DNA from 3 places in the Erwinia psychrophila genome. Region 3 is predicted to be linked to each of the others. Evidence: predicted binding sites of a transcription regulator. Region 3 holds the regulator's gene; each other region holds the start of a gene.

Region 1 (7,355 bases), on a different contig from region 3:
ACGGCTGCGGCGACAAGCCGGGCGGCCGTGACATCGCTCTGCCAGTGATAGCCGCAAATAACGCGGCTTTGCCCCATCTCATATCCCCGCTTGAGGATCTCCCCCTGCCTGCTGGTATTCACTTCTGCCAGCACCAGCGCCGTTGCCCAGCCGATGGTGGTATGGCCTGAAGGGTAAGAGCCATTTTTAGAGAGGGTGCTCTCTTCATCCGCACGGCAGGTCGGTTCGTTATAGAAGGCAAAAGGCCGGATGCGCATATAGTGATCTTTAGCCGAACGGGTCGCGAGATCGCCGGCATCCTCGCGCATTTTCATTACCAGCCGGTAAATTTCGGGCGTTTTTTGTTTATCGATAGTCATGCCAAACGCCTCAGATAACGCTTCGGCGACGCCATCGCCCGCCACATGCGCATCTTTCCAGGCCTGCTTCCCTCGCGGCGTATTTCTCAGCATTTTGCCCACGTCATACTGCGCTTTGTCGTTCAGAAAATCGATGCTGTCCATCGCGGGCGGCGGCGGAAGCAGCGCCAGGCTGTCCGGCGCCTGCCCCTCATGCAGATAAAACCTGTCCGGCTGAGTGGTGACATCCTTCGCGGCCAGCGCCGTCTGTCCTGTCGCCAGGCAGATCATGACCGTTAGCAGTAGTTTCTTCATGCTTATTATCCCAGAGCGTATTGATGCCGCGAGAGTGCGGAATCCGGTAACTTATTGAAAATATTCTGACTGGGGATAATAGCGAAGGGAGCGATCTGAAAACCGTAGCGGGATCACAGGCAAAAAAAATCCCTGACTGAACAGGGATTTTCCAGAGACCTGACTGTCGCCAGCGGCCTGTTTACAGGCTCAACGTCCTGCCGCAGCGGGACGTTGAGTGCACACGATCAGCCTTTAATCTGCGCGTGCATTTCCTGCACGGAGGTTACCTTCGCGGTCGGATCCGCATTCAGTGACATCGCCGTAGCAAAACCGCCATTCAGCGTGGTGTCATAATGCACCTTATACTGAAGCGCGCTGCGACGGATCAGCTTGGAATCCTCAATCGCCTGGCGCCCTGCGGTGGTATTGACGATATAGGCGTATTCACCGTTTTTCAGGCGATCCTGAATGTGAGGACGACCTTCATGCACTTTATTGACCAGGCGTGGATTGATGCCGGCTTCACCCAGTACCACAGCGGTGCCGTGGGTGGCGTCCAGCTCAAAGCCCAGCTTCTGCAGCTTGGCCGCCAGATCCACGATGCGCTTTTTATCCCCTTCACGCACGGAGAGCAGCGCACGCCCGCTTTTCTTCATATTGCTCTGGGCACCCAGCATCGCTTTTGAGAACGCCTCGGCGAAGGTGCGGCCAACGCCCATCACTTCACCCGTAGAACGCATTTCCGGGCCGAGGATCGGGTCCACGCCCTGGAATTTATTGAAGGGCAGCACCACTTCCTTCACGGAGTAGTAAGGCGGAATGACCTCTTCCGTCACGCCCTGCTGGGCCAGGGTTTTGCCAGCCATCACGCGGGCAGCGACTTTCGCCAGGGGAACGCCGGTTGCCTTGGAGACGAAGGGTACGGTACGGGCCGCGCGTGGGTTAACCTCAATCAGGTAAACCTCATTGTCCTTCACCGCAAACTGCACGTTCATCAGGCCACGTACGCAAAGCTCAAAGGCGAGCTTCTCAACCTGCTGACGCATCACGTTCTGGATCTCTTTGCTCAGCGTGTAAGCAGGCAGAGAGCAGGCGGAGTCACCGGAGTGAACGCCAGCCTGTTCGATATGCTCCATAATGCCGCCAATCAGCACCCGCTCGCCGTCACAGATAGCGTCCACGTCCACTTCCACCGCGTCATCCAGGAAGCGATCCAGCAGCACTGGCGCATCATTGGAAACCGATACCGCAGTCTGGAAGTAGCGTTTCAGGTCGATCTCATCGTAGACGATTTCCATCGCCCGGCCGCCCAGCACGTAGGAAGGACGCACCACCAGCGGATAACCAATCAGGGCTGCTTTCTCTACGGCCTGCTCCAGCGCGGTCACGGTGGCGTTGGCAGGCTGCTTCAGACCCAGACGATCTACCGCCTGCTGGAAACGCTCACGGTCTTCAGCACGGTCAATCGCGTCGGGGCTGGTGCCAATGACGGGAACGCCCGCGGCTTCCAGATCGCGCGCCAGCTTCAGCGGCGTCTGGCCGCCATACTGCACGATAACGCCCTTCGGCTTTTCAATACGGACAATGGCCAGCACGTCTTCCAGCGTGACCGGCTCGAAGTAAAGACGGTCAGAGGTATCATAATCGGTGGAGACGGTTTCCGGGTTACAGTTAACCATAATGGTTTCAAACCCATCTTCACGCAGCGCCAGCGAGGCATGAACACAGCAATAGTCAAACTCAATGCCCTGACCGATGCGGTTCGGCCCGCCGCCCAGCACCATAATTTTATCGCGGTCCTGATTCGGGTTCGCTTCGCACTCTTCCTCATAGGTGGAGTACATATAGGCGGTATCGGTCGAAAACTCTGCGGCACAGGTATCCACGCGCTTATAGACCGGATGGAGGTCGTACTGTTCGCGCAGTTTACGGATTTCCGATTCCGCCACGCCCGCCAGCGCGGAGAGGCGCGCATCGGCGAAGCCTTTACGCTTGAGGCCGCGCAGGAATTCTCTGTTCAGGCCGTTGATGCCTTCGCGGGCTACCTGCTCTTCCAGCCGCACCAGCTCCTCAATCTGTACCAGGAACCAGCGGTCAATGTTGGTCAGGTTAAAGACGCCATCCACCGACATGCCCGCACGGAATGCATCGGCCACGTACCAGATACGATCGGAACCGGCATCTTTCAGCTCACGACGAATGTGAGTGAGCGCTTCCGCATCGTTCAGGTCCACTTTCGGGTCAAAACCGTGTACGCCGACTTCCAGACCGCGCAGCGCTTTCTGCACCGACTCCTGGAAGGTACGGCCAATCGCCATCACTTCACCCACGGATTTCATCTGGGTAGTGAGACGGTCATTGGCACCGGCAAACTTCTCAAAGTTAAAGCGCGGGATTTTGGTCACAACATAGTCGATGGAAGGTTCAAACGAGGCCGGTGTCAGGCCACCGGTAATGTCATTCATCAGCTCGTCGAGCGTATACCCTACCGCAAGCTTGGCCGCGATTTTGGCAATCGGGAAGCCGGTCGCCTTGGAGGCCAGCGCGGAAGAGCGTGACACGCGCGGGTTCATTTCAATGATGATCAGCCGGCCGTTCTCCGGGTTCACCGAGAACTGCACGTTGGAGCCGCCGGTTTCCACGCCGATTTCACGCAGCACCGCCATCGAGGCGTTACGCATGATTTGGTACTCTTTATCGGTCAGCGTCTGGGCAGGCGCCACCGTTATCGAGTCTCCGGTATGAATCCCCATCGGGTCGAAGTTTTCGATAGAGCAGACGATGATGCAGTTGTCGTTCTTATCGCGAACAACTTCCATCTCATACTCTTTCCAGCCGATCAGCGATTCATCGATCAGCAGCTCGTTGGTCGGGGAAAGATCCAGGCCCCGCTCGCAAATTTCTTCAAATTCTTCACGGTTGTAGGCGATGCCGCCGCCGCTGCCGCCCATGGTAAAGGAGGGGCGAATAATGCAGGGGAAGCCAACGTCAGCGGCAACCGCCAGCGCTTCTTCCATCGTATGGGCGATGCCGGAACGGGCGGTTTCCAGACCAATTTTCTTCATCGCCACATCGAAGCGACGGCGATCTTCCGCCTTATCAATCGCATCGGCCGTCGCGCCAATCATGGCGACGCCGAATTCTTCGAGTACGCCCTGACGCTCCAGCTCAAGCGCACAGTTCAGCGCCGTCTGGCCACCCATGGTCGGCAGCACCGCGTCCGGACGCTCTTTTTCGATAATTTTACGCACGACTTCCCAGTGGATGGGCTCGATGTAGGTGGCATCCGCCATCTCCGGGTCGGTCATGATGGTGGCCGGATTAGAGTTGACCAGGATAACGCGGTAACCCTCTTCGCGCAGGGCTTTACAGGCCTGGGCACCGGAATAGTCGAATTCGCAGGCCTGGCCGATCACAATCGGGCCGGCCCCAAGGATCAGGATACTTTTTATGTCGGTACGTTTTGGCATTTTCTCGCTCCTGATTAGTTTGCGGTAGACCGGTAAGCTTCGATCAGTTCGATAAAGTGGTCGAACAACGGCGCGGCATCGTGCGGGCCAGGGCTGGCTTCAGGGTGACCCTGGAAGCTGAATGCGGCCTTATCGGTACGGTGAATGCCCTGCACGGTATGGTCAAACAAGGAAGTGTGGGTAACCCGCAGGTTAGCCGGGAGATTGTCATTGTCGACGGCGAAGCCGTGGTTCTGCGCGGTAATCATAACGGTGTTGTTATCGTGATCTTTAACCGGATGGTTGCCGCCGTGGTGACCCAGCTTCATCTTGACGGTTTTCGCGCCGCTGGCCAGCGCCAGCAGCTGATGGCCCAGGCAGATGCCGAAGACCGGGACATCGGTTGCCAGGAAAGCCTGGATCGCCTCAATGGCATAATCGCAGGGTTCCGGGTCGCCCGGTCCGTTGGAGAGGAAGATACCGTCCGGATTCATTTTCAATACTTCGTCAGCGGGCGTTTGTGCCGGGACAACGGTCAGGCGGCAGCCGCGATCCACCAGCATACGCAGGATATTGCGCTTTACGCCGTAGTCATAGGCCACCACGTGGAAAGGCAGATCCTCATCCTTTTTCGCTTCGGGCAAACCTTGCAGGGTCCAGCTGCCCTGCTGCCAGCGGTAAGTTTCGCCGGTAGAGACTTCTTTCGCCAGATCCATTCCCTTCAGGCCCGGGAAAGCCTGGGCTTTCTGATGCGCCAGCGAAGCATCCGCCGCGTCTCCGGCAATGATGCAGCCGTTCTGCGCGCCTTTTTCCCGCAGCAGTCGGGTCAGCTTGCGCGTATCAATATCGGCAATCGCGACGATATTGTGGCGCTTCAGGTACTCAGACAGCCCTTCTTCATTACGGAAGTTGCTGGCAATCAGCGGCAGGTCACGAATGACAAGGCCTGCTGCATGTACCTGAGTGGATTCTTCATCAGCGGCGTTAGTGCCGACATTGCCGATATGGGGATAGGTAAGGGTGACGATCTGGCGGGAATAGGAAGGGTCAGTGAGGATTTCTTGATAACCGGTCATTGAAGTGTTGAAAACAACTTCTCCCACTGCCGAACCTACCGCCCCGATGGCCCGACCGTGGAATTGGGTTCCGTCTTCCAGAACCAATAGCGCTGACTTAATCAAAACATCCTCCAGAGAATAAACAGTCACATTATTTGCATATTAATTCAAACCCAAGGGGTAAATCAATGCATAAACCGCCTGACTTCTCGATTTTTGGCAAATTGCGCGCATTCTAATCATCACCTCAGGCAATGTCTACCCTGAAGAGGTATTTTTCACCTCTTTTTGCGTCACTGAAGAAAAACTAAGATGATTCACCCTGAAAAGAGCAGTTATACCACGCGTTAAAACGGTTGCCTGCTCTCTTATGCGTGAAAAAGGGGATATGGCGGGTAAAATGTGGACCAACTGGTCAAAATTATCGTTTTTTGCGCTTAAAAATCCGGTGAAAGTATATTTATAAAGATATTTAAACCATACTTACTCGAAACCTTAATTTTCAAATAAATAAAAAAGGGTGAAATAAAACACCCTTAAAATCAGTTCATTATAAATATTAAAATTACAATAACGTGGTTAACAGATCATAAATCTGCTAAATGCAGCACACTTCTCATATCATAAAGACCATTTTTCAATGGACTAACCCACTCAGCAGCACGAACAGCCCCTTTAGCAAAGGTCATCCGACTGGAAGCCTTGTGCGTTATCTCCACACGCTCGCCAATGTCGGCAAATATGGCTGTGTGCTCGCCGACGATATCGCCCGCCCGGACGGTGGCAAAACCAATCGTCTTCGCCTGGCGTTCACCGGTCAGCCCTTCACGCGCGTAGACAGCATGTTCGTCCAGCTTCCACTCCATCGTATCGGCAATCGCTTCGCCCATCGCCAGTGCGGTACCGGAAGGGGCGTCGACTTTATGCCGGTGATGCGCTTCAATGATTTCAATATCAGCGTAATCGCCCATCACTTTGGCCGCTTTTTCCAGCAGCTTCAGGACCAGGTTGACGCCCACGCTAAAGTTCGCAGCAAAGACAATCCCTATATCCTGCGCCGCCGCCGCGATGGCGGCTTTGCCCTCTTCATCAAAGCCGGTGGTACCAATGACCATCCTTTTCCCGTGCTGGCGGCAAAACGTCAGGTATTCCAGCGTCGCTTCCGGGCGGGTAAAGTCGATCAGCACGTCGAACGCCTCCACGGCCTCAGCCAGGCTGTCGCCGACCCGGATGCCCAGCGCTCCGGTGCCCGCCAGTTCACCGGCGTCGGTGCCAATCAGCGAGGACCCCTTACGCGCCAGCGCTGCGCCCAGGCTGACGCCCTCTGCGTCCACAACAGCCTGGATCAGCTGCCGTCCCATGCGGCCTCCCGCTCCCGCGATCGCTACGCGGATTTGTGCATCATGCATAGTATGACTCTTCAAGTAATGTAATGACGTAAACGGATTCAGGTTAACCAGCCCAACGCGACGCCGCCAGTGAAAAACGCCGATAATTAGAATTTTGAGTCAGCGCGGCGGCATTATCAGCGGCAGCCGCAGCGGAAAAGCATTTTTACTGAAAGCCACAGGATTCACGGACCACCAGCGCTGGCGGCAAAATAATCCGCTTTGCGGGTTCATCGTTTCCCTGGATGCGGCTGAAAAGCAGTTCTCCCGCCTGGCGACCAATCTCTTTTGCCGCAACGGAGACGGTAGTCAGCGCAGGCTGCACCAGCGAAGCTTCCGTAATATCGTCGAATCCGACCAGCGCAAAATCCCTCCCCGGCACGCGACCGATTTTGCGCAGGGCCTGCATGACGCCCAGCGCCACGACATCCTGGTAACAAACCGCAGCGGTGATTTCCGGATAGCGTCTGAACAGCGCTTCAGCCACGCGGGAACCGTCGCTCTGGCTGGCCAGAGAGGTGACCACCCAGTCACTGTTAGGCTGGATGCGATGTTCGAGCAGTTTACTGCTGTATCCTCCCATCCGCTGCGCACGGCTGATGGAGTGTTCACCACCGCCGATAAAGGCAATATGACGATGGCCCAGGCCAAGCAGATGTTGCGTCGCCAGTTGAGTACCAAGAAAGTTGTCAGTACCGACAAAATCAAAAGCGACATCGTCCAGTGGGCGAACCACCATGATAGCGGGGATATTGCGTCGCTTTAGCGTTTCAAAAAACAGCGGTGGCGTCTCTCTGGCCGCGCATAACACCATGCCACAGGCAT
Region 2 (7,355 bases), 100 kb from region 3:
ATTCGGAAACTTCCTCCTGAAAATCAGGCCAGGATGAAGGAAGCAGAGGAAGGAAAGCGATGACTGAAACGAGTACAACTCAGGTGGCGCATCGTCACTGGATACTGATTGCCGCCATGCTGGCGATGTTTATGGCGGCCATTGAGGTCACCATCGTGGCCACGGCCATGCCGACCATTGTGGCTGAACTGGGTGGATTTTCGCAGTTCGGTTGGGTCTTCTCTATTTACCTGCTGACTCAGGCCGTAAGCGTGCCTATTTATGGCAGGCTGGCCGATTTGTGGGGACGTAAACGCGTCTTTTTTATCGGCACCACGCTCTTTCTGGTGGGCTCGGTGCTCTGCGGCTTCGCAACCAGCATGGCATGGCTGATCCTGTTTCGTGCGTTTCAGGGGCTTGGTGCGGGCGCGATTATGCCGCTTACGGCGACCATTATTGCTGATGTCTATGAGCCCGAAGAGCGGGCAGGCATACAGGGCTGGCTCTCCAGCGTCTGGGGGATCTCTGCGATCGTCGGTCCGCTCAGCGGTGCCTGGATTGTGCAACATTTTAACTGGGCGCTGATCTTCTGGGTGAACGTCCCGATCGGCATTATTTCCATGCTGATGCTGGCCCGCTGGTTTCCGGAATCGCGTAACGAACAGGGTCAGAAACTGAATCTGGCTGGCAGCGGCCTGTTAATGCTGACCGTCACCGCGCTGCTGGCGGCGCTGCTGCAGGCAGAATCGCTGGGCTACTGGATCATCGGTCTGCTCGCGCTCGCCTTAATGGCCGGCGCCGCGCTTTTACGGCATGAGAAAAAATCGGCTGAACCGCTTTTCCCGCTGGCGATCTGGCAGAGCCGCACCATAGTGGCGGGCAATGCCGGAAACCTGGTTATCGGGGCCGCGATGATGGGGATCAGCGCCTTTCTGCCCACCTGGATTCAGGGCGTGAATGGCGGTACGCCGCTACAGGCAGGCAGCGCGCTGGCAATGATGTCGATAGGCTGGCCGCTCGCCAGCACGCTTAGCGGCAGGCTGATGCTCCGGACATCCTATCGTTTTACCGCGCAGCTTGGCTCGCTGCTGCTGATTGCCGGCACCGCACTGCTGCTGACGCTGAACAGCAACAGCGGTATTCTGCATGCAGGCTTTTCCGCCTTTGTGATTGGGACGGGGATGGGTATGACCAGCACCACCTTCCTTATTGCGGTCCAGAACAGCGCGGAATTTCATATCGGCGGCATCTGCACCGCCTCCATCATGTTCAGCCGCATGCTGGGTTCCGCGCTGGGTACGGCTGTAATGGGCGCAGTGCTTAATTACAACCTGATGGTCCGCCTGCCGGAACACAGCGATCCGGTTCAGCAGCTGATGTCGCATACGCAGCGTGAGGCGCTGAACTCAGGCAGCCTGGGGCAGATGGTGACGGAAATCGCCGCCTCGCTGCACTGGGTCTTTGCGGTATCGGTAGGCATTGCCGTTTGCAGCCTGCTGATCGCCCGGATGATACCGGCGCAGAAGCCCGCCCGCCGGGAGGCATAATGCAGCTAAGGTGGAAAGAAGGAGAAGGGAGCTAAAAACCGGAGTTCAGAGGATATCCGGATTAATTCGGGTCGTATCTGTGGGTATAGATTGATTTTACTACGCTCTCTGTAGGGTATTCCGTCTGTTGACAGACAAAGAAAGGGCCGCATCAGCGGCCCTTTGCCATTATGCAGCGGGGGTATCTTCGGAGGAACCGGCCGCTGCCGGAGCGGTGGTATCACCTTCCATACCGCCACGCTTATAGACGATTTTGTGAGAGTCATTCTCACAGTGGCCGACAACCTGTCCGCCCGCCTGGTCAGCCTGATCGTTGGGCACAATCTCCAACGTAAAACCAGACTCAGGCACGCCGTTATTGATAATTTTCTGGCTGATATCTGCCTTTACTGATTCGCAAGATGCCTGAGCAGCCAGCGGTGCAGCAACCAGCAGTGCGGGGAAAATCCACTTTAAACCTTTCATCATCTTATCCTGTGTAATGAGCTCGTGATAACTATAGCAGTCCTGAGCGAATCAGGGCATGGCAGGACGTCCGGTACGGCGATCGAGACAGCGCAGCGTATTCGGTTCCCAGTACAGGTTGACGTTCAGGCTTTGCTCGCAGCTGTCGCGGGTATCAAAAGCACGATCGGTTTTGTCGAACTCTTTTTCAACGCGGGTATTCACCTTGCTACGCAGACGATTCGTTTCATCCCACTGCTCTTTTTGCTGTCGGGCTTCTTCAGTGGTCAGGGCGTTATTCCCATCCTGAATGATCAGCCGGTCGGTTCTGGCCTGGGCTGCGTGCTGTATGCTGAAGAGGGCGCTAAAAAGCACCAGCGGCAGAGCCATCCTGGCCAGCGGTGCCTGCCAGTTTTTCATGGTCATTTTCATCTTGGGTTCCTTTATGGCAAGAAATCGTAACCGGAGCGGCTGCGATAAACGCTCTATACAGTATATCATCAGTACAAAAGGGCTCACCAGCGACCACCCGTCCGTTTAGCATTCAGAGACTATTTCATGCTGTTAAAAACTTCACTGCTGTTTTTTCTGACCGCGCTGGCCGAAATCGTCGGCTGTTTTCTTCCCTGGCTCTGGCTGAAAAAGGGCGGCCCGGCGCTGCTCCTGCTCCCTGCGGCAGCCAGCCTCGCGCTCTTTGTCTGGCTGTTAACGCTTCATCCCGCGGCCAGCGGACGTGTCTATGCTGCCTACGGCGGCGTCTACGTGGTGACTGCGCTAATGTGGCTGCGCCTGGTGGATGGCGTGAAGCTGAGCCAGTATGACTGGCTGGGTGCCGCGCTGGCGCTCGGCGGGATGTTGATTATCGTGGCGGGCTGGGGACGGGCTTAGCGGATTAAGCGGCATTGCTGCCGCCTGGGAATAGCTCACTGCCGGGGCTGAAGAAAACGCGCTGGCTCAGCCTTTATGTACCTGAAGTCCCGCCAGCGTCTGGCCGACCGGCATCATTTCCAGCGTATTGATATTCACATGTTTTGGCAGCGTGGTTACCCAGAAAACCGCCTCGGTAACATCTTCAGCGGTCAGCGGCTCCGCACCGTCATAGACGCTATCCGCTTTGGCATCGTCGCCCTTAAAGCGCACGTTTGAAAACTCGGTGCCGCCCACCAGCCCCGGCTCAATATCCGTTACGCGGAGCGCGGTACCGTGCAGGTCGGTGCGCAGATTAAGGCTGAACTGGCGGACAAACGCCTTGGTCGCGCCATAGACGTTGCCGCCCGCATAAGGCCAGCTGCCGGCGATCGAGCCCATATTGATAATATGGCCGACGTTGCGTTCAACCATAGCGGGCAACAGGGCGCGGGTCATATAGACCAGCCCCTTGTTGTTCGTATCAATCATATCTTCCCAGTCATCAATGCTGGCCTTATGAGCCGGCTCAACGCCCAGCGCCAGGCCCGCATTATTGACCAGCACATCGATATTCCGCCATTCAGCGGGCAGGGTGCCCAGCGCCTCTTCGATTGCCGCCCGGTTGCGGACGTCAAGCTGTAGCGTATAGAGGCTGTCGCCCAGCTCTTCTTTCAGGGTTTGCAGACGCTCCTGTCGGCGGCCAGTAGCAATAACCTTATGGCCCTCAGCGATAAAGCGGCGGGTAATACTTTCGCCAAAGCCAGCGGTGGCACCAGTAACAAATACAATCATCTCACTGTTCCTCAACACATTTGGGTTTATGTCACCATAGCACTTCAGGCCCGACGTGATAAGCCGTCATCGCTACCCGAAGGCAGGAAAAAAATGCACATAAAGGGTGCAAAACGGGGGCATCACGCCTCGCTATAGTGCGTGGTATTTCTGCCAGCAGGATATCCTTCATAAACATGCGTGCAGAAATATCAGAAGTAAACGATTGCGGAGAAAAGCAACCGGTTGCGTGTGCGCTTAGATGCTGAATAGCGGAACTTAACGTTGCCATGACACTTAATTAACTGATAAATAAAACAAAATATCATATTTGTCACATGGCATAACAATTGCAACCTGTTATGCAGGTCGCCCCTGCAATACCGGGAGAGAAGGCCGAACTTTTTTCAGAAGGAACCATTATGACAGAGTGCGTAACCCGGGCTATTCGTGGAAGCTTTTTTGATATCACCACTGCGGCGATTAACCCGCAGAAGGCCGCCGATCACGCCCGTTATATTGAAGATGGGTTACTGCTGCTGAACGGCGGAGCGATCGTCGCGCTGCAAAGCTGGGAAGAGGGACGCCATCAGCTGCCCGATGAGTGCGAATTCACGGACTATCGCGGTAAGCTTATCGTGCCGGGTTTTGTGGACTGCCACATTCATTACCCGCAAACGGAAATGATTGGCGCCTTTGGTGAACAGCTACTGGAGTGGCTCCAGCAGTACACCTTTCCGGTTGAAAGCCAGTATCACAGCGAGGCGCACTCCGCTGAGATGTCAGCCTTTTTCCTCCACCAGCTCCTTAGTAATGGCACCACCACCGCGCTGGTCTTCGGCACCGTGCATCCGCAATCGGTGGATGCGCTGTTCAGCGCCGCCGACCGGCTGGATATGCGCCTGATTGCCGGAAAGGTAATGATGGATCGCAACGCCCCTGATTGCCTGCTGGAAACGCCGGAGCAGAGCTACCGGCAGACCCGGGAGCTGATTGAGCGCTGGCATAACCGGGGACGCCTCAGCTATGCCCTGACGCCCCGTTTCGCCCCCACATCCTCGCCGGCGCTGCTGGCGAAAGTGGCGCAACTGCGGGAGGAGTTTCCCGATACCTGGCTGCATACGCATCTCAGCGAGAACTCCCAGGAGGTAGCCTGGGTAAAAACGCTTTTCCCGGAACGCAGCGGTTACCTGGACGTCTATCATCACTCCCGGCTGACCGGCAAACGCAGCGTTTTCGCGCACTGTATCCATCTTGAAGAGGAGGAGTGGGCGTGCCTGCAGCGGACCGATTCCTCGATCGCTTTCTGCCCCACCTCAAATTTGTTTCTCGGCAGCGGCCTGTTCAGTCTGAAAAACTGCTGTGAAAAGGGCGTCAGGATGGGCATCGGCACAGATGTTGGCGCAGGTACCACCTTTAACATGCTGCAAACCCTTGGCGAAGCTTACAAGGTAGGGCAGCTACAGCAATACCGGCTGGCCGCCGGTGAGGCGTTTTATCACGCCACCCTCGGCGGCGCCCGGGCGCTGGATCTGGACGATCGTATCGGCAATTTCCTGCCGGGCAAGGAGGCTGACTTTGTGGTGCTCGATCCTGCCGTGTCGGCGCTACAGAAGATGCGTCAGGCGAACAGCCGCGATATCTGGGAAAAACTCTTTGTACTGATGACGCTCGGTGACGATCGCAATATTGCGTTTACCTGGGTTAACGGTCAGTGCGTCTGGCAACATAACAGCGTGGAGAACGTCGTATGATCCAGTTTTTACTGAACCAGACGCTGGTGAGCGAAGAAAATATCGATCCTAATCTGACCGTGCTTAATTATCTGCGCCGCAATCAGCGCCGCAGCGGCACCAAAGAGGGCTGTGCCTCAGGAGACTGCGGCGCCTGTACCGTCACGCTTGGACGGACGGAACAGGGCAGGATGGTTTATGAAACGGTCAACAGCTGCATAACCTTTGTCAGCGCCCTGCAAGGTAAACAGCTGATAACAGTGGAAGATTTGAAAGAGAATGACCGCCTGCATTCCGTGCAGCAGGCGATGGTCGACTGCCATGCATCGCAGTGCGGATTCTGTACGCCGGGTTTTGTGATGTCGCTGTTCACGCTGCAAAAGAACATGGGTGCCTGGCAGCACAAACAGGCAGAACAGGCGCTGGCGGGAAACCTCTGCCGCTGTACCGGCTACCGGCCGATAGTGGCTGCCGCACGGCAGGCCTGTGAACAGCAGGAGGAGGACAGCTTCCGTCGTCAGGAGGTCACTACGGTAAGCCGTCTTGATGCGTTGAAAGAGAGGGGAGATGAGGAAATCTCGGCTAACGGCAATCGCTGTCTGCTGCCCATAACCACGGAGCAACTGGCGGCGTTGTATGCGGCTAATCCGCAGGCCCGGCTGCTGGCGGGCGGCACCGATCTGGCGCTCAGGGTGACGCAGCAGGCGGAAGTATTGCCGCTGACGATTGCGCTCGACCGGATAGCGGAGCTGAAGCGCTGTTATCAGCAGGATGATGAAATTGTGCTGGGAGCGGGCGCGTCGCTGAGCCGCTGTTATGAGGTGCTCGCCGCCCGCATTCCCAACTTCGCACAGATGCTGACGCGTTTTGCCTCACAGCAGATACGTAATCAGGGGACGCTGGGCGGCAACATTGGCAACGCGTCGCCCGTGGGCGATACGCCGCCGATGCTGCTGGCGCTGGACGCTTCGCTGATGCTGCAACAGGAAGGGCGCATTCGCCGCCTGCCGCTGGCCGATTTTTTTCTCTCCTACCGCAAAACGGCCCTCCGCGAGGGGGAGTTCATCCGCGCCGTGAGGGTGCCGGAAGTGACAGGGTCACAATTCTTTCGCGCCTGGAAAGTGGCAAAACGGGGCGAAGATGATATTTCCGCGGTGCTGGGCGCATTTATGATCGAAACGGATGAGGCAGGAAACATCCGTCGGGCGCGACTGGCCTTTGGCGGCATGGCCGCGATCCCCATGCGGGCAGTGCGCTGCGAACAGCTGCTCACCGGCAAGCCTTTTACAACGGAAAACCTGGAACGGGCCTGTGCCATGCTGGAACAGGAATTTGCGCCCGTGAGCGATTTCCGCGCCAGTGCCGGTTATCGGCTGCTGGTGGCAAAAAATTTACTGCGGCGCTATCACGCTTCGTTTACCGGGGAACTTAACCTGCTGGAGGTATCCGACTATGTCTCATAATCGTCCTGTCAGAGCAGAAGAGGTTATCGCTGAGCAGTATCGTGAAGGCGTGCAAAGCGGCGTGGGCAGCAGTCATAAACATGAAAGCGCCGCCGGGCACGTTTCCGGTGAAGCTCTCTATATTGATGACCGGCCGGAACTTCCCGGCATGCTGCACCTCGTGCCACGCCTCAGCGAGCACGCCCACGCGCTAATCACCCGCCTTGATACCACTCCTTGCTACGCCATTCCTGGCGTTATCAGCGTCATCAGCTGGCAGAACGTGCCGGGGGAGCTGGATATCGGTCCTCTTGAGCCCGGCGATCCGCTGCTGGCGAAAGATCGGGTGGAGTATGCCGGACAGATCGTGCTGGTGGTGGCTGCCGAAACCCCCGCGGCGGCGCGCCTTGGCGCAGAGGCCGCCATCATTGAATACCAGCCGCTGACGCCGGTGCTTGACGTCAGGGAAGCGCTGGAGAAGCAGCACTTTGTTCAGGCTCCCCACGTTCACCAGCGCGGGGATGCCGGGG
Region 3 (7,355 bases):
CACGTTGAGCCGTTTGAAGGATCCGTTCTGCAGCCCGAAGCCCTTGCGTTCAACGGCATCGATCCCGCTAACCCGCTGCGCGGAGCCGTCAGCGAATATGACGCGCTGCATGCCATCTTCAAGCTGGTACGTAAGGGGATCAAAGATCGGGGCTGCAACCGCGCCATCATGGTTGCTCATAACGCGACTTTCGATCTTAATTTTATGAACGCCGCCGCAGAACGCGCTGGCCTGAAGCGTAACCCTTTCCACCCTTTTGTGACTTTTGATACCGCCGCGCTCAGCGGCCTGGTGCTGGGACAGACCGTTCTGGCGAAGGCCTGCCTTGCCGCCGGGATGCCTTTTGACAGCAGCCAGGCGCACTCCGCCCTTTATGACACGGTGCAGACCGCCGATCTGTTCTGTGAGCTGGTCAATCGCTGGAAACGCTTAGGCGGCTGGCCTCTGCCGATCGTGGAAAGCGACGCGCAGTAAGCTTCCGGTGGGTTAACGTCAAAAAAAACCCCACCTGTCGGTGGGGTTCATCAGCACTTCTCCACGGGGGAATATTCGCCCGTATCCTTTCAGGGCAGCTTATTCAGCCGCGTCAGAAGGATATTTCTGCGCCGTCTCTTTGATCAGCTGCTGCAGTTCGCCACGCTGATACATCTCAATAATGATATCGCAGCCACCGACCAGCTCACCGTCGATCCACAGCTGTGGGAATGTAGGCCAGTTGGCGTATTTAGGCAGCTCGGCACGAATTTCCGGATTTTGCAGGATATCAACGTAGGCAAAGCGCTCGCCGCAGCCGGAGAGTGCCTGTACGGCCTGGGCAGAGAAACCACAGCTTGGCAGCTTCGGTGAACCTTTCATGTAAAGCAGAATCGGGTTTTCTGCAATCTGGCGCTCGATTTTTTCAACAGTACTCATAAATGCCTTCCTTAAACGGATACTTCGTGTTTGTTTATTGTAGCGACTCTCTTCCTTTGTTGAAAACGACATTTTCATCAGCCGTAGCTGAGAGGGACAACGCGGAGCGCACAGCGAGAGACCAGGCTACTCTCTCGCGACGTAAGTCATCCCTGAATTCAGGCTCTGATAAGCGCTTTTTGATTATATAACAAGCTGATTTAGCGCGTTTTTTCGCTAATTATCGGTCTGGTATTATTGATACAAAAAAGCACTTACCCTTGCATAATAAGTTCGATTAGAATTGCCTGAATCCTCTGCCGCCGGGCAGATAGTGAAATTTGGCCAGGTTTCCGCCGCTGGCGGGAGCACAAACTGTTAACGGTAACGATGCGTTCACTCATCCTGCTTATCACGCTGGTCTGCAGCCAGCTATTTTTCAATCTGGCTCACGCCTCGCCGCACGCGTCGGTGAAGCCACATCAGCAGAATCTTGACGGAAAGAGTGTCCGCGATGAAGTTCGCCGCAAGCGGCGTCCACAGAAACCCGCTCTGGTCGGAAAAAGTAAAGCGGCCGACACCCTCCGCAGCCGTTCCTCCTCTCTGAAAAAGCACAAGCAGACGAAGCCCGCGGCGTCGCAAACTTCTCGCCAGAAAACCGCTAAAGCAGGCCTTAGAGTGACGTCGGCCAGCAAAAAAGCTGCGGCTAAAAGAGGCCGTACCCGCGCCAACTTATCCCATGCCGCGCAGATAACAACCGATAACGTTTCCGCTTCTCCACTCAGGCTCAGCAAAGCACATCGCGCCCGCTATCAGAAAGCGCGTCAGACCGCCATGAGCAAGCTGATGGGTCAGTTGGGTAAACCCTATATCCGGGGTGGCGCATCACCTGACACCGGCTTCGACTGTAGCGGTCTGGTCTGGTACGCCTATAAAGATCTGGTCAGGTTCAAAATTCCCCGCACGGCGAATGAAATGTACCATCTGCGCGACGCTGCCGCCGTAAAGCGCAGCGAGCTGGAAAAAGGCGATCTGGTGTTTTTCCGCATCACCGGGCGGGGTTCGGCCGATCACGTTGGCGTTTATCTGGGGAACGGCAAATTTATCCAGTCGCCCAGCACCGGCAAGGATATTCAGGTCAGTGCGCTGGGAGATAACTACTGGCGGCAGCATTATGTGGGCGCGCGTCGGGTAATGACGCCGGGAAGTATTCGCTAAGGTGGGATGTCGGGGCCTGGCGTAACGCAGGCCCCGTGAGCTTAGTGCATAACAGCGGTGAAGCTAAAGGCAATAATCATCAGCAGTGCGCCAACGGTAGTCAGCAGCGAATATTTCAAATCAGTATCCATTTCAGCCCTCAATACCCTTACAGTTAATAACGTCTTAGATTTTCCCACAGTTAACGGTAAAAATCTCGTTTTCTCACGCCGGCCTTGTTAGAATCCCACTTTCGTTGCGCAACGGAACGATTTTACGGACTCCAGGACGCGCAACAGCAGGCCCCGATTGTCTTCTTTCCTTCCTGACGTTACTGAATGATTTTAAAAAAACGCCCCCAGACGTCAGAAAGAGCGCCCGCGGCAGGCAAACGATTAACAATATACTTATCAGCGGATTAAGATAAGTGAAGGAGTAGCTATTTAATGGCAACAATTAAAGATGTGGCCAAACGCGCCGGTGTTTCCACCACCACGGTGTCCCACGTCATCAATAAAACCCGCTTTGTCGCCGATGAGACGCGGGAAGCCGTCTGGGATGCGATCAAGGCGCTGCACTATTCCCCCAGCGCGGTGGCACGCAGCCTGAAGGTGAATCACACCAAAACGATAGGCTTACTGGCTACGTCCAGCGAAGCGCCCTACTTTGCCGAAATTATTGAGGCGGTGGAGAATCGCTGCTTCGCCAAAGGCTATACGCTAATCCTTGGCAACGCCCATAACAATTTAGAGAAGCAGCAGGCTTACCTTTCCATGATGGCGCAAAAGCGCGTTGATGGCCTGCTGGTGATGTGTTCAGAATATCCTGATGAGCTGATTAAAATGCTCGAGGACAGCCGCAATATTCCTATGGTGGTGATGGACTGGGGCGAGTCCCGCGGCGATTTTACCGATACCGTGCAGGATAACGCCTTTGAGGGCGGTTACATGGTGGGACGCTATCTTATCGATCGCGGCCATCGCGATATCGGCGCGATCCCGGGTCAGCTGGAGCGTAATACCGGCGGCGGCCGCCACGCTGGTTTCCTCAAGGCGCTTGCTGAAGCGGGTATCACCCTTCGCGACGAATGGCTGGTTCAGGGCGATTTTGAGCCGGAATCTGGCTATCGCGCCATGCAGCAGATTCTCTCCGGCAAGCAGCGCCCTACCGCGGTTTTCTGCGGCGGTGACGTCATGGCGATGGGCGCGATCTGCGCAGCGGATGAAATGGGGTTACGGGTACCACAGGATGTGTCGGTCATTGGCTACGATAACGTGCGCAACGCCCGCTACTTTACTCCGGCCCTGACAACCGTCCATCAGCCCAAAGAACGGCTTGGCGAAACGGCCTTTGATATGCTGCTCGATCGCATCACCAGCAAGCGTGAAGAGTCACAAACCATTGAAGTGCATCCAAGCCTGATTGAACGCCGCTCCGTCGCTGACGGTCCCTTCGTCGACTATCGCCGCTAGATCGCTGCCGCATCCTGTTCTCCGGTACTGTCCGGTCAGCAGGATGCGGCCCTGCTTCAGGCTCCTTCACTCAGCCATTCCCCGTTAAGCGTCTCCGATTCCCCCAGATACTCCAGCAGCCAGTTCAGCGCGGGAGAAGCGTGCTGCTGTGACCAGCTGACGCAGCAGGGGCTGTCCGGGAAGGCGGCGGCGAGCGTAATTTCACTCAGCGCCCCGCTTTTCAGCAGCGGCCGGGCAAGATGTCCCGGCACCATCCCCACGCATAACCCCGCCAGCAGGCAGTCAAACGCGCTCTCCCAGTCCGGCACCACCAGCCTGCGCTGATTATCAAGCGTCCAGGTGGTTCTTTTCGGCAGTGCGCGGGAGGTGTCTTCCAGAACCAGTGAGGGCCACTCGCGGATTTCCTCTTCGCTCAGGGTGCCCGGACGCCCGGCCAGCGGATGCCCGGCCTGCACCACGCATCGCCAGTTCAGTGCCCCCATGTCACGGAAGGCAAAACGTCCGCCCACCGGAATGGCCTGGGTAGCGCCGATCGCCACATCCACACGGCCATCGGCCAGCGCATCCCAGACGCCGTTAAACACCTCTTCCGATAAATGCAGTTCCATATCGGGAAAATGACGGTAAAAATCGACCACCAGCTGGCGGGTTCTGCTGGGTTTTACAATCCGGTCAACCGCGATATTCAACTGCCCGCGCCAGCCGTTAGCGACCTGCTGACACTGCCGCCGGGTGGAAAGCATTTTTTTGATGACACTGCGCCCTTCCTGAATAAAAACCGCGCCCGCCGCGGTCAGCACTACATCGCGATGCCGCCGTTCAAACAGCGGTACGGCCAGCCACGCTTCCATTTGCCGTACGGTATAGCTTATCGCGGAGGGCACGCGGTGTAGCTCGCTGGCCGCCCCGGTAAAACTGCCGGTTCTGGCAACGGCATCAATCACTTCAAGAGAATGTTCAGACCACATATTTTGCCTGCAAATTTTTTGAACGCACTCCGCAAATATTAGCGTTTCACAATCCCTTTCGCACGGTATTACACTCTGCCGCGTTTCATCCATCACTATTAAGAGCAAAAACATGCCGTCAAAAGGATTCACCTTCTATCTCGCGATGCTGAGCATTGTGGGTTTTCTCGCGACCGATATGTATCTCCCCGCGTTTGGCGCGATGCAGGAGGATTTACACACCGAAGCCGGAGCGATCAGTGCCAGCCTGAGCCTGTTCCTCGCCGGTTTTGCCTGCGCGCAGCTTTTCTGGGGGCCTTTGTCTGACCGGATTGGCCGCAAACCTGTCCTGCTGATGGGCCTCGGGCTGTTTTCGCTTAGCTGTGGCGCGATGTGGTGGATCAGCGATGCGACGATGCTGCTGGTGCTGCGTTTTGTGCAGGCTATCGGGATTTGTGCCGCAGCCGTTAGCTGGCAGGCGCTGGTGGTGGACCGCTATCCCGCCGCGCAGGCAAACAAAGTCTTTGCCACTATTATGCCGCTGGTCGCGCTCTCGCCGGCACTTGCTCCCCTGCTTGGCGCATGGTTGCTCAACCACTTTAGCTGGCGGGCGATCTTCGTTGCGCTGCTGTTAATTTCTGTCGCTCTGCTGTTCTGTACGCTGTTCCTTGCCAGCGGACGCCGGGCTGCTTCCACAGCATCATCGGGCAAAAGCACCGGCTTTCTTACCCTGCTGAAATCACCGGCCTACAGCGGTAATGTGCTGATTTATGCAGCCTGTTCGGCCAGCTTCTTCGCGTGGCTGACCGGATCGCCGTTTATTCTTGCTTCCCTCGGCATGTCACCGGGCAGCATCGGTCTGAGCTATTTCCCCCAGACCCTTGCGTTCCTGACGGGCGGTTATGGCTGCCGTACGCTGTTAAAACGCCGGGAAGGCGCCGCTCTGCTTCCCTGGCTGCTCGGTATCTATAGTCTCAGCATTATCGCTTTCTTTATCGCTGCCCAGCAGACTTCGCCCTCCGTCTGGGGACTGCTGCTGCCGTTTTGCGGCATTGCGCTTGCTAACGGCGCGCTCTATCCGATTGTGGTATCCAATGCTCTGCTGCCCTTCCCGGAGGCGAGCGGTAAAGCCGCTGCGCTTCAGAATACGCTACAGCTCGGTTTGTGCTGCCTGGCCAGCCTGTTGATTTCCACCTTTATCGCCACGCCGCTCCTGACCAGCTCGCTGGTGATGCTGGCCACGGTTTTCCTGGCGCTGATGGGCTACGTTTTACAACGTGGGAAAGCCCACAGGGCGGTCTTGTCAGGCGCACACTAACTGGCTGAACTTATTCAGTTAGCAACCTAACGATTTAGGTTTGAATTATGCCTGGGGTGAGCATATACTCATTTCCAGGCTAATAATAATGATGCTATTTCCTTTTAAGACCTGACAGGGTAGTCAAAATTGTTTCCTGCGCGGCGTTCGTTGCGCAACTCTGCGGGCCTTCTTAATATACCTCTGTAACGTCGGATATCATCCGTACGGTAATTCCGTGCGGGTTCTCAAAATCCTGCAGAAATTGTCTATGCTTTTTCTCAGGTTTCAATCACACCGGGTGATGGAGAGACTATGAGTTCATCGTGTATAGAAGAAGTGGACCTGGCAGAAAACCACTGGTTCCAGATCGTCCAGGAAATGTTGCGCAAAGCGGATGTCACCGTAGGCGGCTCTCACCCCTGGGATATTCAGGTAACTAACCCCGATTTTTTTAAACGCGTTCTGCAGGAAGGCTCGCTGGGACTGGGCGAAAGCTATATGGATGGCTGGTGGGAATGTGAACGGCTGGATATGTTTTTCCACCGCGTGCTTGCCGCCAGACTCGATCAGGAACTTCCCCATCATTTCAGAGATACGCTGCGCGTCGTGGCGGCGCGGCTGACTAATCTCCAGTCACGCAAGCGCGCCTGGATAGTTGGCCGGGAGCATTACGATTTAGGTAACGATCTCTTTTCCCGCATGCTCGACCCTTATATGCAGTATTCCTGCGGCTACTGGAAGGAAGCGAAAACGCTGGAGCAGGCCCAGGAAGCCAAACTGAAAATCATCTGTGAAAAATTACAGCTGGCGCCGGGGATGACGTTACTGGATATCGGCTGCGGCTGGGGCGGACTGGCTGGCTATGCCGCCCGCCACTATGGCGCCAAAGTGACCGGCGTGACCATTTCGGCAGAGCAGCAAAAAATGGCGCAGCAACGCTGTGAAGGGCTGGATGTCACGATATTACTCCAGGATTACCGCGACCTGGATCGGCAATTTGACCGGATCGCTTCAGTCGGCATGTTTGAACATGTCGGTCCCAAAAACTACGCGACCTACTTCAACGTGGTTAACCGCAATCTGAAACCTGACGGGCTGTTTCTTCTGCACACCATCGGTGCGAATAAAACGGACGAGAGCGTGGACGCCTGGATCAATAAATATATTTTCCCCAATGGCTGTCTTCCTTCCGTTCGTCATATTGCCGATGCGCATGAACCTTACTTTGTGATGGAAGACTGGCATAACTTTGGCCAGGATTATGATTTTACGCTGATGGCCTGGTACCAGCGCTTCCTGGAGGCCTGGCCCGACCTGGCGGAGGCGTATGGCGATCGGTTCAAACGGATGTTTAGCTACTACCTGAACGCCTGCGCCGGCGCCTTTCGCGCCAGGGACATTCAACTCTGGCAGGTCCTGTTTTCCCACGGTGTGGAGGGCGGTCTGCGCGTACCGCGCTAACCCAGCCTGAAAAGGGCCGGTATGGCAGATAATACCGGCCCTGTTACCTTATGTTCCGCTGGTCAGCGTTTCCACCGTAGCTTCACG

What was found. Region 3 encodes PurR, which represses purine synthesis genes. Its sites were predicted from a motif close to CANGCAAACGTTTGCNTG; they were not measured.
Region 1: carA (glutamine-hydrolyzing carbamoyl-phosphate synthase small subunit) is a predicted target of PurR. The motif match lies at 5,488-5,505, and genes of this name have one in related genera.
Region 2: guaD (guanine deaminase) is a predicted target of PurR. The motif match lies at 3,886-3,903, and genes of this name have one in related genera.

Annotation. Positions count from the first base shown of each region.
Region 1 is NZ_JBCHVB010000002.1:248,375-255,729, reverse strand. It holds gene AAH446_RS07245 (acid phosphatase) at 1-653, opposite strand, end outside; gene carB (carbamoyl-phosphate synthase large subunit) at 881-4,105, opposite strand; gene carA (glutamine-hydrolyzing carbamoyl-phosphate synthase small subunit) at 4,120-5,265, opposite strand; gene dapB (4-hydroxy-tetrahydrodipicolinate reductase) at 5,730-6,551, opposite strand; gene AAH446_RS07225 (LacI family DNA-binding transcriptional regulator) at 6,697-7,355, opposite strand, start outside.
Region 2 is NZ_JBCHVB010000001.1:495,503-502,857, reverse strand. It holds gene AAH446_RS02270 (MDR family MFS transporter) at 60-1,526, shown strand; gene AAH446_RS02265 (DUF1161 domain-containing protein) at 1,695-1,994, opposite strand; gene AAH446_RS02260 (DUF1283 family protein) at 2,043-2,390, opposite strand; gene AAH446_RS02255 (YnfA family protein) at 2,532-2,858, shown strand; gene ydfG (bifunctional NADP-dependent 3-hydroxy acid dehydrogenase/3-hydroxypropionate dehydrogenase YdfG) at 2,925-3,671, opposite strand; gene guaD (guanine deaminase) at 4,073-5,404, shown strand; gene xdhA (xanthine dehydrogenase small subunit) at 5,401-6,846, shown strand; gene xdhB (xanthine dehydrogenase molybdopterin binding subunit) at 6,836-7,355, shown strand, end outside.
Region 3 is NZ_JBCHVB010000001.1:598,208-605,562, forward strand. It holds gene rnt (ribonuclease T) at 1-474, shown strand, start outside; gene AAH446_RS02685 (Grx4 family monothiol glutaredoxin) at 574-912, opposite strand; gene AAH446_RS02690 (C40 family peptidase) at 1,282-2,109, shown strand; gene cydH (cytochrome bd-I oxidase subunit CydH) at 2,151-2,240, opposite strand; gene purR (HTH-type transcriptional repressor PurR) at 2,535-3,560, shown strand; gene punR (DNA-binding transcriptional activator PunR) at 3,617-4,528, opposite strand; gene punC (purine nucleoside transporter PunC) at 4,641-5,825, shown strand; gene cfa (cyclopropane fatty acyl phospholipid synthase) at 6,120-7,268, shown strand; gene AAH446_RS02720 (riboflavin synthase subunit alpha) at 7,317-7,355, opposite strand, start outside.